One region of the Fulvivirga maritima genome, then DNA from elsewhere that is predicted to be linked to it. Evidence: riboswitches for the same ligand, from Rfam matches in the RefSeq annotation. Region 1 holds a riboswitch; the other holds the start of a gene.
The links. A riboswitch is a leader RNA that binds a small molecule or an ion and turns the genes downstream of it on or off. The one in region 1 is predicted to bind cobalamin.

Region 1 (8,171 bases):
CACTCTTAGGTATTACAAGTTTGCTGTTTTCAATATCCAAATAAATATTGTCATCAATGGAGGTGATTCTGCCTTTCACTACCCCATTGTTTTTTAGAAATATCTTGTCTTTCTGTGCGTACAGTTGTAAGCAAAGTAGCAGAGAAAGAGAAAGTAAAGTGAGTTTCTTCATTAATGAGACGATTTTATTTGAATATGGCTGAGAAGGGTGATGTTATCCATGTCAGAATAATCATATTGGAAGAGTCCGTCTTCACCTATCATCATGGCTATATTTTGGAAGGGAATAATGTCATAGGCTTGTATATCTTTGTAATGCTCCAGCATGTTATTATTAATGTCAGAAATGTCTTCGGCATTAAAGACTTTGAGGCCATCGCTACCATCGCATATAAAGAGGAGGTTGCCGTCTTTACCTAAGCCATGAGGGTTAGTCATTTCGTAAGTATGCAGCAGCTTAGGGTTAGTAAGGTCGCTAATATCAATCACCTCTAGTTGGTTAGTAAAACCCTCGCACTCTGTACCTGATCTAAGGGTTACATAGGCATAATTATCATCTACTATTACGGGATCGCAGCTGGTTACATGGGCATATGTAGATAACAGCGTAGGAGACAGCGGATCTGTAGTCAGATCCATAATATGCATGCCACTGCGGGTTCCTATAAATAAATGGCCGTTTTTGGGGAATATGGTTTCTATATCCCAGCTGAGCTGAGTATGATTGTCATCAGAGGGGCTTTCTGGAGAGGCCAGGTTAAAGGTTATCAGCTCGCTACTGTTTAAAGTGTATAGGTAATTTCCTGCCAAGGCAAAGCGAGCCATAGATCCGCCCATGCCAGGGTTAGTAGGAGATACTGAATTTCTATTGTCTATAGATTCAAAGGTGCCAATGCCATCAGACAAGGTATAGCCCCAATCATACAAAACAGGGTCTGAGTCCGATCCATTGCAGTCATGGGTAACTACAGTTCTTTCTTCGCTGATTTCCCAGCTAGTGACCAATGCGTCATCGGTGGCGTAGTAGCCATACGTATTATAGGTGTTAAATACATTTTCTTTTCTTCCCGCCTCATGAATATTATTAATGTCACTGATGTCAATAATTACAAGATCTATATAACTATCAGTATATAGCATATTGCCTTTTACTGCCAGGTCATAAGAGCCGGGTACAGTTATAAAACCTTTGTTTACCGGGTTAGCAGGGTCATGATTATCTATAATATGAATACCTTTATTAGGCTCATTAATGAATAAATAAGAGTCTTTGAAGAATATTTTTCCTGTAATTTCTATTTCTTGAGGCTCCGAATATGCTACTTGAGACCTAAGTTCTGTCAGGCTGGTATACACAGGGCGGTAGTTGTATAAAGTTTGTTCATTTTCACATTTATCTTCACATGAAACGAAGGATATGAAAACAAGTAGGATCAGACCGATGTTCAGTTTTGAGGAGGTAGTAGAGGACTTTTTCATGGTGTGATTGGTTTTATTTTATAGACACCGAATCTTTTTATAAGGTTGGAGGGTTGAGTATACTTCTTTCAAAAAATCTATTTTGAATAGCGTTTTAATAGTTAGTTTTGTGCCTCTATAATTAAAAAAATTGAATTATAAAATGTCGCTGATAAAGGCTTCTTTCTTTAAAATACAGTTCGTAGTGGTGCTTTTGGTATTTGTATCAATTAGCGCTTCGGCTCAAATTCTGGGGCAAACACAAGTTGAAGAGCCCGCTGAAGAAGAGGAGGTTCCTACTGACTCACTAGGCAGAAGGTCGCCGCAAGGAACCGTTAATGGTTTTATGGATGCTATATCTGCCAGCAGGTATAAAAGAGCCATTGGTTATTTTGATTTAAATGGAGCTTATGATGCCAGTAATGAAGAGGCTGCTGAGTTGGTGAAAAGCCTGGTGTTTATGCTGGATCAGGGAGGCACCATATTCCCTAATGCCTGGATTAGTGATAAGGAGGAAGGAAACCTGGAAGATGGCTTTAAAAAGGATGTTGATAGGGTAGGGTTTGTTTCTGTTAATAATAAGAACATCGACCTTTTGCTTCAGAAGAAAAAAGATACTGAAGGAAATTATATCTGGCTTTTTAGCTCAGAAACGTTGCTCAATATAGCTTCAGAAAAGGAGAATTTTAAGGAGCCAATTATAAATAAATTATTACCTAATTTTCTGTTAAAAAATAGAAGGTTCGGCTTCTCACTTGGTCAGTGGATAGCTATTCTGGGCATAGTGGTTTTAGTGTATTTCTGTGCCGTATACCTTTCAAAAGGCTTGGTGTTTTTTGTTAAAAAAGTATGGAAAAAGGCTAGAGAGGAGTCTGTTGAAGGGATTATTGATGCTTTTAGTTTTCCATTGAGATTATATCTTGCCATAGTCTTATATCTTAAAGTGTCTCAATATCTGGGTATATCAGTGGTGGTAAGGCAGCAATTCAGTTTTGTTACGGTAATAGTGTTTTGGGCCGCGCTGCTATTGCTTTTATGGAGAATCGCTGATTTCGTAGCTGGCTTTATGGAGCGTAAAATGAGCCTTAAAGGCAATTTGGCCGCCGTTAGTGCTATCATATTTTTTAGAAGAGCATTTTACGTTTCTATTATTATCATAGGCGTTATTATGGCTATCGGGGCCCTGGGCTTTGATATTACTAACTGGATAGCAGCCCTGGGTATTGGTGGTATTGCTATTGCCTTGGGTGCGCAGAAAACGGTGGAAAATTTTGTGGGTAGTGTTACGCTGGTACTAGACAGACCTATTAGAGTAGGAGACTTCTGTAAAGTAGCGGATACCACCGGCACCGTAGAGCAGATAGGCATGCGTTCTACCAAAATAAGAACATTAGACAGAACCATAGTAACCATACCTAATGGTGAGTTTTCTTCTTTAAAAATTGAAAATTATACTCAAAGAGATATGTTTTGGTTTCACCCGGTGCTCTCTATGCGCTATGAAACCACCCCTGACCAGATGCGCTATCTGCTGGTAGAAATAAGGAAGCTCTTATATGCTCACCCTAAGGTAGATCCAGATCCTGCCAGAATACGTTTTACAGGTTTTGGTCCTGATTACCTGCCGCTGGAGATATTCGCTTATGTGAGAGCCATAGATTATAATGGGTTTTTAGAGGTGAAAGAAGACTTGCTGCTCCGTATTATGGATATAGTTGAAGAGAGTGGTACAGGTTTCGCCTTCCCATCACAAACTATTTATATGGCTAAAGATGAAGGCGTTTCTACTGAAAAAGCAGAAGCCATTCACGCTAAGGTAAAGGAATGGAGAGAGAAAGAGCAGATGGAAATACCCAATTTTACCCCAGAAGCTATAGAAGCCCTTAAAAATACCATACCGTATCCACCAGAAGGATCTAGCCAGAATAATAAAGGGTAAATGAAAGGAGTAGTACTTTATTCTACTCCTAACTGAACCTTTTCAAAAAAGAAATACTTACTTTTACGATCAGTAAAGTTCTTTACTTAATTTCATCAAACGGAGTAGGTTACACTTAACGTGCATTAATAGGGAATCTGGTGCAAATCCAGAGCTGTCGCGCAACTGTAATTAACACTAAAGGCTTTTGCCCTTGTGGTCCACTGTTCTGCCTGATCAGAATGGGAAGGACGGCAAAAGCTGTTAAAAGTCAGGAGACCTGCCTTTTCCGCTATGACTTTGCTTTCGCGATATGAAGCTCATTGTCAGGTCTGATGCTTGCTTGTAAAATCACAGGATAGGTGTATGCTGTTGGTATTGGGAGTGGTGCATCTTCACCTTATTTTTCTTCTTATTATCGTCGGGCAAAGCCGAAATTTTGCAATGGACTTTTAGAATACTATTTAAACACTAAAAGTTAAAAAAATGCAAACACACATTCTGGGCTATCCGCGCATAGGTAGCCGACGTGAACTAAAAAGGGCTTGTGAAAGCTACTGGAACGACAAAATTACGCTGAAGGAGCTGGTGCAGGCTGCTAAAGAAATCAGGGAGCATAACTGGAATCTTCAGAAAGAAGCAGGAATAGACCTTATTCCTTCTAACGACTTTTCTTACTATGATCAGGTGCTGGATATGGCGCTCACCGTTAATGCTATTCCCGAAAGGTACCATGATGTAATTCTTAAAGAAGGTAAAACGGAGCTGGACTTGTACTTTGCTATGGCTCGTGGTTATCAGCAAAATGGCTTGGACATAACCGCTATGGAAATGACCAAGTGGTTTGATACTAACTACCATTACATAGTGCCTGAGTTTACTAAAGACCAGCAGTTTAAACTCTTTTCTACTAAAATTATTGATGAATTTGACGAAGCTAAGCGTATTGGTATTGCCTCCAAGCCGGTGATCCTGGGACCTGTTTCTTTCTTGCTTTTGGGTAAGGAAAAAGAAGAGGGCTTCAACCGATTAGAGCTAATAGATAACCTGTTACCAGTTTATTTTGAGCTTTTTGCTCAGCTTAGTGAGCGAGATGTACAGTGGATACAAATAGATGAGCCTTTCCTGGCTATGGACATTGACGCGCCTACTCAGGAGGTGTATAAAAAAGTTTATGCAGAGATCGATAAGAAATTTCCTCACCTGAAAATACTATTAGCTACTTATTTTGAAGGCCTTAAAGGAAATACAGAGTTGGCGGTGTCACTACCCGTTACAGCCCTGCATGTAGACTTGGTAAGAGCGCCGGAACAGCTTTCTGAGGTGCTGGCTAAAACGCCGGATAACCTTTCACTATCTCTCGGTTTGGTAGATGGAAGAAATATTTGGAAGAATAACTTTATTGCCAGTCTAGAACAAATTAAAAAGGCGATTGGAGCATTAGGAAAGGAGAGAATAATGATTGGTACGAGTTGCTCTCTGCTTCATTCTCCTTGTGACTTGTCTTTAGAGACTAAAGAAGATACGCTTACGCCAATAATAAAGAGCTGGCTGGCTTTTGCTAAGCAAAAAGTGGAAGAAGTAGTGACCCTAAGCAAACTGGCAGGTGAAGATAAGGCTGATGTAATAGCTGCCTTACAGGCCAACACCCAGGCGCAGGAAAGCAGGATTACTTCGGCTTTAATTCATAATACGGCTGTTAAATCACGTGTAAATGGTATTGAAGAATCTGATACACATAGAGATCATGAGTTTGCCTCGCGGAAGGCTACGCAGCAATCTGTGCTCAACTTACCTCTTTATCCTACCACTACCATTGGCTCTTTTCCTCAAACTAAAGAAGTGAGAAGCTGGAGGGCTAAATTCAAAAAAGGAGAGCTCTCCCAAAAAGAGTATAATGATCTCCTGGCTGAAGAAACCGCTAAGGCTATAGAGTGGCAAGAAAAAATAGGGCTTGATGTACTCGTGCATGGTGAATTTGAAAGAAATGACATGGTAGAGTATTTCGGAGAAAAGCTCAATGGCTTTGTGTTTACTCAAAACGGATGGGTACAAAGTTATGGTAGCCGCTGCGTGAAGCCGCCTATTATCTATGGTGATGTTTCCCGACCAGAAGCTATGACGGTGAAATGGAGCACCTACGCTCAAGGACTTACAGATAAGTTGGTCAAAGGAATGCTTACCGGCCCAGTAACCATATTACAATGGAGTTTTGTAAGAAACGACCAGCCAAGATCAGCCACCTGTAACCAGATAGCTCTGGCCATAAGAGATGAGGTGGTAGACCTTGAAGAAGCCGGCATTAAGGTGATACAAATTGATGAACCAGCCATAAGAGAAGGGTTGCCGTTAAGGAAGTCTGACTGGCAAACCTATCTGGAGTGGGCCGTGAGGGCCTTCCGTATAGCTTCATCAGGAGTGAGTGATGCTACGCAAATACATACTCACATGTGTTATTCTGAGTTTAATGACATCATTGAAAACATAGCAGCGATGGATGCTGATGTGATTACCATAGAATGTTCTCGTTCGCAAATGGAGTTATTAGACGCTTTCGTTCAGTTTAATTATCCAAATGATATTGGTCCTGGTGTTTATGACATCCATTCGCCACGTGTGCCTAGCAGATTGGAAATGGAAGAGCTGCTGGAGAAAGCTAAAGCAGTACTGCCAGAAGATCAGCTATGGGTAAACCCTGACTGTGGTTTAAAAACCAGAGGTTGGGAAGAAACCAGAAAGGCACTGATAGAAATGGTGAGTGCCGCCAAAAGCATGCGTGAGAGTGTAGAAACAGGAGTGTAATCACTAAAGTAATCTATGCCCAAGCATGAAGATAAATATTGCCCACGTTGTAATACCCTCTTTGAGTGTAAAGTGGGCAATATTGCCCTTTGCCAGTGTAGTAAAGTGGAGCTAACCCATGAGCAAAGAAACTACCTATCCTCACAGTTTAGCGACTGCCTCTGCGCCAGCTGCATGGCCGAATTAAAAACAGAATTTAACATCAAACAGCATGAAGCCTCTATCAATAAAATCATAGGCGGGTATAGGGGGGAGTGAGAACTTTCAGGTTAAGGTCAGGTCTATTGATGTACATACATATTCTTATCAATTATTACTATAAGTGTATGAAATGTCTTATTTTAAGAAAGCTTTAAGATCAGTTTGGTTATAAATTATTAGGAAGACTGAGGATGAAATTTTATACTACTAGTTCAACGGGTGATTCTGGGCTTCTTTATTTAGGTCACTGGATTAATCAGAATTTTCATTTCCCTTTTAGAATAATGTCTGCCGACATTGGTATTGATGCTGAAATTGAGATCCTTGATAAAGATTTACATTCTAACGGATTGATAATAAAAGCTCAAGTAAAGTCTACTCAAAGCCCTATTAACGCTAATTTCTCTGAATATGTGGAAAAAGACCACATTGATTATTGGAGTAAACTTACTGTTCCCGTAATTTATTTTAAGGTTGATTTAGAAAATAATAAAATTTATCATAAAATAATATCATCATTGGATGGTGTAGAATTGACTAGTTCAGGTAATGACAATAAAAGGAAAATAGAGTTTGATTTATCAAAGGATTTACTTGATTTAAGTAGTAAGCAAAAATGGCTTGATTTTTTTAAAGTGGTGGAATATCATAACATGTATTCTTACATTGAAAAACTTCATGATGAAATAGATTCTGTAGTTGTAGACAATGTATCTTTCTTCCATAATGAGGTTATTGAAGAGCTTATAGAAAAACTAGATATAACAGAAGTTTATTTCAAAAAGTTGGAGGCTTTAAAAAATCTGTATCCATGGAAATTTGGAAAAGAAATAAATGATAAAATTGAATGTCTGAATGAAGAGAGGTGGAGGAAAATGTGCTATTTACATCGAGAACAACAGATGTTAAACTATGATTAATGTTTGGTGAATTTAATAGCTAATCAAAGTCACCGAAGCAGCCGTTCTAATACCTTGCTCAAAGTATAGAGACTATATCCATTTAACTTAACCATATTTAGAGGTGTTTTCTTCCCAAGCAAAGCACTTTTTGAACCCCTATTTTGTTAGATTGCAAACCGTCATACTAGCTTCTTTAGTTATAACTGTCTAACTTTATATCTATGAACGTAAAGGAAAAAATAATGCACCGGCTTAAGGATATTAATGATCCTCAGTTGTTGCATGAACTTCTTAAAGCTGTTGAACTTGAATATGAGATAGAGCATGTTGAAGAGCTAATAATACCTGAAAAAAAAGCAATAGATGAGGGGTTTTTGGATGTTGAAGCTGGAAAACTACATTCAAACGAAGAGGCAAGCCGATTAGTTAAGGAATAGTAATTAAATAAACCCCTACTCTCTCGGTAAAGGCAACTCATGTATTCTTAGAAACGAGAGTTTGTCCCAGTAGCCACGTTGGAATTTGATTTTCCCGTTGATTACCTTGAAAAATCCGCAACCTCGTAGGCCTAAAGGGTCTTTCCATTCTAAAATGGCCCACTCGCCATCTTCAAATATATTTTCTGGTATACACACCATTTCAGCCATTTTAAACTCTCTGTCAAACATTTCTTCAATGGCTTTTTTTCCTTCCACAGGGTCTTGATTTACCTGATGATTGATGGCATCGGAATGGTATAATTCGCTTATTTCTACAGCGTTTCCTTGGTTGAATAACTCTACCCACTTGTTAATGACTTCTTTAGGTTTCATTACTGCTTCTTTAATTTTGACATGGAATATTTCCTTAGCACAGTTTCACCTGATTTGCTCTGCACTTCTTCTTCCATT
Region 2 (8,171 bases), 1.1 Mb from region 1:
TTGAGAAGGTGGAAAATGCTCCCAAAATGGCGGTTTATGATCAGGATGACTATTTACCAACCATCCGATATAAATTAACAGACCTAACTTCTGACAATATATTAGAAAAGGTGAAAACGATCATTGGTGACTAGGCAAGCAGATAAAATATTAGTTTATGAGTGGAGCTGGCTTACCTTAGGTCAAGAGGTGCAAGGCCTTCAATTCAAAAAGAAGCATCTGGATGCTCTGGCTAGGTACGAGCAAGCCAATCAAACCGGATTCTTTCAGGTCTTTTTCAATAAGGTTCGCTTCAATGAACATGTTGGAGTAATCAAAGTAGGCGACCTCACCATTGAGGTGCTGCCTAAGACAGACAAACATCAGCTAAACAAATCCGAGTGGCAACAAGTGTTATTAGATATGCTGCTCATAAGTCTGCAAGTAGAAGCGAAGACTACTACGCAAGCGAATATTCTAATACGTCAGCATAGTGTACTGGAAACTTATTTTCAGTTGTTCTTATCAGAAGCGGAACGACTTATCCATCAAGGATTGATCAAGAAATATCGAACGAATACCAGTAATCAGTCTGCCTTGAAGGGTAAACTATTGGTGCATCAGCAGATCACGAAAAATGCGGTGCATGCCGAACGCTTTTATGTGGCGCATACGGTTTATGATCAGGACAATGTCTTCAATTTCATTCTTAGAGCTGGTCTGGAGTGCGTGGCTAAGGTTGGTTCGGATGCTGTGAGAAGAAATGCGGAAGCTTTATTACTATTTTTTCCGGAATCTAAGAGTAGAGTGATCAATGAAAAGCTCTTTCGGACACTCGCCTATGAGCGAAAAACTGAAAGCTACAAAGGAGCCATTGAGCTGGCCAGAATCATTCTTCTCAATTATCACCCGGATATCAAAGGCGGCCCCAATGACATTCTAGCTATCATGTTTGACATGAACAAACTTTGGGAAAGCTTTATTTATTGGAGTTTGGTGAGGGCTGCATCTGGCAAAGGGGTGAAGGTGTTGGCTCAGCCATCTAAGGCCTTTTGGAAGCCAAATAATGGCTATTCTCGACCTCTTAAACCTGATTTAGTCATCGAACTCTCAGATGATAAAAAAAGTAGTGATCGATACCAAGTGGAAGTTTCAGTCTAAAGTTTCTTTGGAAGATCTTCGTCAGGTATATGCTTACCTCCATTACTTTGAATCAAATGAAGGTTATTTGCTTTATCCAGATCAAGTGAAAGACGCTGTGAGAAAAGAGGATGGTGATTTTCAAAATATCAGTAAAGACAAACTTAGCGATCTTTCCTGTGGATTGATGTTTGCGGATTTGATTATAGTACAAGAGAATAAAAAAGTTTTGAATCGAGAAATAGGTGAAGCTATTCTTAAAGCCATCCAACTGGATTCTGCTGAAAAGTCATCGCGTAAAAGTTAGATGTCTCTTCCTTTACTTTCAAATGCTCTAATATTTCCCAGAGCAATTGACAGGAAATTGGTATATTGATCTACTCCGGTTCAAAATCCCTTCATTTTAAACGGGTACACAATAACAAGAAAATCATGTAATCAGGTAAATCACGCGAAATCAAGGTTTAGACAACTTCTGAAGCAAAGCTTACAATTTAAGAAGATATTTACTCCGAAGTACAACTCAAATCCTGACATCCTTAAATCCTGAAAATCACTATTAAGACAACTCCGGTTCAAAATCCCTTCAATTTAAACGGGTACACAATAATAAAAAAATCATGCAATCAGGTAAATCATGAAAAATCAAGGTTTAGACAACTTCGGAGGCAAAAGCATACCATTTAAGAAGGTATCTAATCTGAAGTATAATTCAAATCCTGACATCCTTAAATCCTGAAAATCATAACTAAGACAATAGAAGAATTAATTAATTTTTTTAAAGACAATATTAGATCATAATCCATAGCTTTGACTCGCTATTGGTTTCATTCTCCTCTCAGGCTGCAATGAATTAAAATGGGAATTCGGTGAAAGTCCGGAGCTATCCCCGTAGCTGTAAGTTTCTGAAAGTTGTTTTACCTCTTGCCACTATTCTGTAGAATGGGAAGGCCAAAAACATTGGAAGCGAGCCAGAAGACCTGCCAGTGGCTTATATTTTAACGGCTTTCGGAGGAAGAGTCAGGAATAAGCTGATAAACCATGATCTATTACATTTCAGGAGGGGAAAGATCCGGAAAGAGTGGCTATGCGCAAAAACTGGCGCTGAGCTTATCGGATAACCCCATATATCTGGCCACTGCCCGCCAGTGGGACGGTGATTTTAAGAAAAGAGTAGCGCGCCATGTCGCCGATAGAGATGACCGCTGGACTACCATAGAGGAAGAAAAGCACCTCAGTAAACTGGATGTCTCTGGCAAGGTAGTGGTGCTGGACTGTATTACACTTTGGCTCACCAACTGGTATGTTGATACCAAGAACAATGTAGATGAATGCCTTGAAAAGGGTAAAGCAGAGCTCTCAGCGCTCTTTCAGCAGGAGGGAACCCTCATCATTATCTCTAATGAAATTGGGATGGGCATACACGCACAGACTGAAGTGGGCCGTAAATTCACAGAACTGCAAGGATGGATGAATGAATTCATAGCCAGCCAATCTGATAAGGCCTTTTTTATGGTTTCTGGCCTTCCTTTAACATTAAAATGACTTACTACATACCTGATTATTATTATTTCTAAAACTCAATCATGCTTCACTTTACTATCCAACCTGTTGCTGATCATCTGGATGATGCTATTCGCAGTAAAATAGACCTTAAGACTAAGCCCATTGGTGCACTGGGGCTTTTAGAAGACACCGCTTTTACCATTGCGCGTATTCAGCAAACGCTAACGCCATCGTTAAATGCACCCACTATTGCCGTATTTGCCGGTGATCATGGTATTGCTAAAACAGGTTTGGTTAATCCCTACCCGCAAGAGGTGACCTACCAAATGGTGATGAATTTTGTAAACGGTGGTGCGGCTATCAATGTGCTATCCAAGCAAAATAACATTGATATAAAGATCATTGATGCCGGTGTAAACTATGATTTCGGCCCTTTTGATAGCATTATAGATGCTAAAATAGCTTATGGAACGGCCAATTATCTGGAAGGTCCCGCCATGACTATTGCCCAATGTGAGCAAGCTATAGCCAAAGGGGCTGAGGTAGTTCAAGGCATTTTTAATAATGGCAGCAACGTTATTGGTTTTGGAGAAATGGGGATAGGTAACACATCATCGGCATCGCTATTAATGAGTGTTATTTGTGATAAGCCTGTAGCAGCCTGCGTGGGTAAAGGCACAGGGGCTAATCAGGAGCAACTAGCAGGGAAGATAAAAACATTGCAACAAGTATTGGAAAAGCACCAAGATCTGGATAAGAATGATCCCATAGCTGTACTCGCTAGTTTGGGTGGGTTTGAAATAGCTCAGATATGTGGTGGAATGCTCAAAGCGGCTGAATTAGGCATGATTATACTGGTAGACGGCTTTATTTGTACTGCTGCTTTGCTGGTGGCCCAAATGATAGAAAAGGCCATTTTAGGTTATTGTGTATTTACTCACCAATCTGAAGAACATGGCCATCAGATGATGCTAAAGACTTTTAACGCCAAACCATTGCTTAAGCTAGGCATGCGACTAGGCGAGGGGACAGGCTGTGCGGTGGCTTATCCTATTGTGCAGTCGGCTTGTACTTTTCTGAATGAAATGGCCAGCTTTGAAGGGGCAGGAGTAAGCCAGCAATCCACGATATGAAAGAACAAATCAGAGTATTTTTTACGGCTTTGATGTTTTATACGCGCATCCCATGCCCTAAATCGGTAGATCATAGCCCGGAATATATTAACAAATCCATTCGTTACTTTCCTTTGATCGGTTGGATAGTTGGTGGCATTGCTGCAGTAGCTTTTTTAATAGGAGCGTGGGCCGTGAATCCTGCGGTGGGTATTGTGCTAAGCATTATCGCTTCGGTGCTGACTACCGGAGCCTTTCATGAAGACGGTTTTGCTGATGTATGTGATGGCTTTGGTGGTGGCTGGACTAAAGAAAAGATTCTGGTTATTATGAAAGATAGCCGAATGGGAGCTTATGGCGTCATTGGCATGATTCTCATCCTGTTGCTAAAGACTAGTCTGTTAGTGGAAATAAGCAATTTGACCGATTTGTGGATTATACTGATGATTATGGTCAGTGCCCATGCCCTGAGTCGTTTTATGGCCGCGACCTTCATATTTACCCATGCTTATGTAAGAGATACAGACGACAGCAAGGCCAAGCCTGTGGCTCAGCAAGCGCATAGAGCTAACCTGATAATAGCTGCATTTTTAGGAGTTATTCCTTTGATAGCCTTGTGTTTGCTTTCCCATAATGCTTTTGTGTTGGCCCTCATTCCGATTTTATATGTTGTGAAGATGTGGTTGGCCAGGTACTTCACCAAATGGATAGGAGGCTATACCGGCGACTGCTTGGGGGCAACGCAACAAGTAACAGAAGTGGCTTTTTATCTATTTTTAATACTGATATGGAAGTTTACTTTATAAGACATACCACGCCGCAGGTGGCTAAAGGCATCTGCTATGGCCAGAGTGACCTTGACATTACTGACTCATTTGAAGCTGAATGCCGACAGCTCAAGCCACAGTTACCCGAGAAGTTCGATACGGTGTATAGCAGCCCTCTCAAACGCTGTACTATTTTAGCGCAGCAACTGACCAGCCAGGTCATAACCGATGACCGGCTCAAAGAAATGAATTTTGGTGATTGGGAAATGAAAAAGTGGGATGAAATTCCTAATGAACCATTAGACTATTGGATGGAGCACTTTGTGACAGCCAAAACCCCCAATGGTGAATCAATGGAAGGCCTTCATGCCCGCGTAAAAGAATGGTGGCAGTCTATTCAAGTAAATGATTCAAAGCAAAAGATTGCGGTAGTGACTCATGCCGGAGTAATAAGAATCATGCATGCGCACCTTAACAACATTCCTTTAAACAAAGCCTTTGAAAATTTCAATATAGGGTATGGGGAGGTTTGGAAATATGATGCCGTATAATTGCGGTCGAGTCATGCTGCCTGACTTGGAAGAGTTGATGCTTCCCGAGTCACTCTGATGCCTGGCAGAGTCGATGCAGCCCGAGTCACTCTGAGGTTCTCGAAAAGTAGACGGTGAAGTACTGATACAAGTGCATTAAGCGACAAACCATTTACTCCTAATCCAGTAGAAAGTCTCCTTCGAGTGCCTCAGGATGACTTTGGGAATGTATTATTACATTTCCTTTCATTGAACTCCATGGTTATTAGAATGAACGGGGTATTGAAGAGCCATTGAAGGCTTACAATCCATAATGTAATCACGATTGAGCCATGCTACCCGAGTCACTCTGAGGTTCTCGAAGAGTAGACGGTAAAGTTCTGATACAATTGCATTAAGAGTCAAACTATTTACTCCTAAGCCAGCAAAAAGTCTCCTTCGAGTGCCTCAGGATGACTTTGGGAATGTATTATTCCATTTCCTTTCATAAAACTCCATGATTAATAAAATAAACGATAGCATAACAGAATCATTGAAGGCTTATAATCCACAATATATTTCCGATTGAGCCAGCGTTCCGAGTCACTCTGAGGTTCTCGAAGAGTAGACGGTAAAGTAGGGAATGTATTATTACATTTTCTTTCATTGAAGTCCATGATTATTAGAATGAACGGTGGTATAGCAGAGCCATTGATAGTTACTATTGCAATATAATTGAGGTCGAGCCATGCAGTCCTAGTCACTCTGAGGTTCTCGAAGAGTAGACGGTAAAGTTCTAATACAATTGCATCAAGAGACAAACCATACGCTCCTAAGCAAGCAGAAAGTCTCCTTCGAGTGCCTCAGGATGAATTTGGGAATGTATTATTACATTTCCTTACATTAACTCCATGCTTATTAGAATGAATTGTGGTCTAGCAAAGCCATTGAAGGCTTATAATCCACAATGTAATCGCGATTGAGCCAGCGTTCCGAGTCACTCTGAGGTTCTCGAAGAGTAGACGGTGAAGTTCTGATGCAAGTGAATCAAGAGGCAGACCATACGCTCCTAAGTCAGCAGAAAGTCTCCTTCGAGTGCCTCAGGATGACTTTTGGGAAGGTATTTCTCGAAAGTACGCGGTAAATAATTAACACATTGATTTTTAAATAATTATATATCAATATCTCAAAAATGGTTGAGGCTTGATTAACTCTTTTTAGGATACAATTTCAAATGCTCATCATGCAGCTTTTGAGGATCTAATCCATCAAAATCGATATCAACTTTAACGGCAGCAGGGAGGTCTACTTTTTCTAGCACATCAGGAAGTTTAGCTTCTACTTGCCATCCTTTTCCCGAAAGGGTAATATAGACACCGCGCTCATGGTCATAGTAAACATCATAGTCTTTGAAATACACATAACGGGTTTTGGCTCTATACCCATGAGCTGGCGCCCAAGGTGGTGGTCCTTGTTGTTTACGCTTGCCCTTGTATTCCGATTTATACTCTTTTACGTATTCCTTATCTTTATTGTTGTTTTTATTTTTCCCTTTTCCTCTGCCTTGACCTAGCACATCACCGCTAGACATGAAGAAAAGAACCAACAACACCGCAGACGCTAAATAAACAAGTGATCTTTTCATTTAATTGATTATGAATTAGTTAAACATCGTAATGAAAACGTATCGTTTCCTTTCCATATATACGTTGATTGATACTAAAGTCACTCTCGGTGTCCTTCAAGGTTATTCTCCTATGTATTAAACACCCTTCACCCATTTCAGCACTTTCTCCACCGTTAAACCTTGCACAATGATACTGAATACTACTATAATGTAGGTTATGGCTACAATAAGTTCACGGTTCATTTCGTCTGTGAGGGAAAGGGCCAAAGCTATGGATATTCCACCCCTTAGGCCACCCCAGGTCATAATTAGGCCAGTTTTTGGCACAAAATCCATTTTATTTTTAAAGATTTGGATGGGGCCGGAAAGTGCGATGTACCTACAAATAAGTGCTACCGGAATTAAAATTAGTCCTGCTAAAATATAATTGCCTTCGAAGCTTAAAATTAATACTTCCAATCCAATTAACACGAAAAGAACAGCGTTAAGCAGAACGTCTAACAGTTCCCAGAATTTATCTACATAACGTTCCGTTCTTTCACTCATTGACGACTGTCTTCTGGTATCATTACCTATAAATAGCCCGGCGATTACCATAGCCAAAGGCCCAGAAAAATGGAGGCTACTGGCTAATAAATAACCACCCATCACCATTGCTAAGGTGATCATTACTTCGGTCTCATAGTTATCTATTGATTTCATCATCCAATAGGTCACATACCCCAAACCCAGGCCTAACAGTATGCCGCCACCAACTTCTTCTACAAATAATAATGTAATATGACTTACAGAAATATCGGCATCAGGACTTGCCGCCAATTGAAAGAGTGTCAGGAAGATAACTACACCAACTCCGTCATTAAAAAGGCTTTCGCCTACAATTTTGGTTTCCAACCTTTTAGGCGCTCCGGCTTGTTTCAAAATACCCAAAACCGCTATAGGATCAGTAGGGGAGATTAATGCGCCAAACAGTAGGGCTTGCAAATAGCTGATAGGCAAGTTCATAGCGTTAAGCAAATAATAGGCGATAGTACCAATAAGAAAAGTGGATACCAGCACGCCAAAGGTAGCAAACATGAGGATAGGCCCCCGTTGCGCTTTAATATCGGGCAGTTTGGTATGCAAGGCCCCCGCAAAAAGAAGGAAGCTCAACATTACATCAAGTAGCACTTCTTTAAAATCTATAGATCCTATGATATTCACGGCATTGTTAAGCAAAACATCCGTAAAAAGTGAAGAAATGGATATACCCAAGGTGAAAATCATGGCCATAATCATGAGCCCAATGGTAGTGGGTAACTTGAAAAACCGCACATTGATGTAACTAAAAAGTGCAGAGATAACAATTAACAAGGTGATAATTTGGAATATACTCATTTCAGGATTTTAAAAATATATAGCAAGAATTGGATTTGGAAAGAGCTCATCTGCATTTCAACACAACTTGGTTGATGACATTATACGACTATATCATAAACCAATTAAATACCTATCTCTGACAGTAACTCTTTTCTAGTCCCAAATCACTAGT

Region 2: it holds a riboswitch for cobalamin, as region 1 does, so the genes downstream of both, LVD15_RS21735 (bifunctional adenosylcobinamide kinase/adenosylcobinamide-phosphate guanylyltransferase) here and metE (5-methyltetrahydropteroyltriglutamate--homocysteine S-methyltransferase) in region 1, are expected to answer to the same signal.

The regions. Positions count from the first base shown of each region.
Region 1 covers NZ_CP089980.1:4,110,092-4,118,262, forward strand. The annotation lists gene LVD15_RS17450 (hypothetical protein) at 1-172, opposite strand, end outside; gene LVD15_RS17455 (LVIVD repeat-containing protein) at 172-1,479, opposite strand; gene LVD15_RS17460 (mechanosensitive ion channel family protein) at 1,622-3,397, shown strand; cobalamin riboswitch at 3,487-3,678, shown strand; gene metE (5-methyltetrahydropteroyltriglutamate--homocysteine S-methyltransferase) at 3,863-6,178, shown strand; gene LVD15_RS17470 (cysteine-rich CWC family protein) at 6,194-6,436, shown strand; gene LVD15_RS17475 (DUF4365 domain-containing protein) at 6,571-7,299, shown strand; gene LVD15_RS17480 (leucine-rich repeat domain-containing protein) at 7,503-7,718, shown strand; gene LVD15_RS17485 (nuclear transport factor 2 family protein) at 7,734-8,093, opposite strand; gene LVD15_RS17490 (class I SAM-dependent methyltransferase) at 8,093-8,171, opposite strand, start outside.
Region 2 covers NZ_CP089980.1:5,161,194-5,169,364, forward strand. The annotation lists gene LVD15_RS21725 (McrB family protein) at 1-134, shown strand, start outside; gene LVD15_RS26940 (McrC family protein) at 127-1,140, shown strand; gene LVD15_RS26945 (5-methylcytosine restriction system specificity protein McrC) at 1,094-1,426, shown strand; cobalamin riboswitch at 1,925-2,121, shown strand; gene LVD15_RS21735 (bifunctional adenosylcobinamide kinase/adenosylcobinamide-phosphate guanylyltransferase) at 2,161-2,664, shown strand; gene cobT (nicotinate-nucleotide--dimethylbenzimidazole phosphoribosyltransferase) at 2,706-3,758, shown strand; gene LVD15_RS21745 (adenosylcobinamide-GDP ribazoletransferase) at 3,755-4,543, shown strand; gene cobC (alpha-ribazole phosphatase) at 4,525-5,055, shown strand; gene LVD15_RS21755 (hypothetical protein) at 6,221-6,658, opposite strand; gene LVD15_RS21760 (cation:proton antiporter) at 6,776-8,017, opposite strand.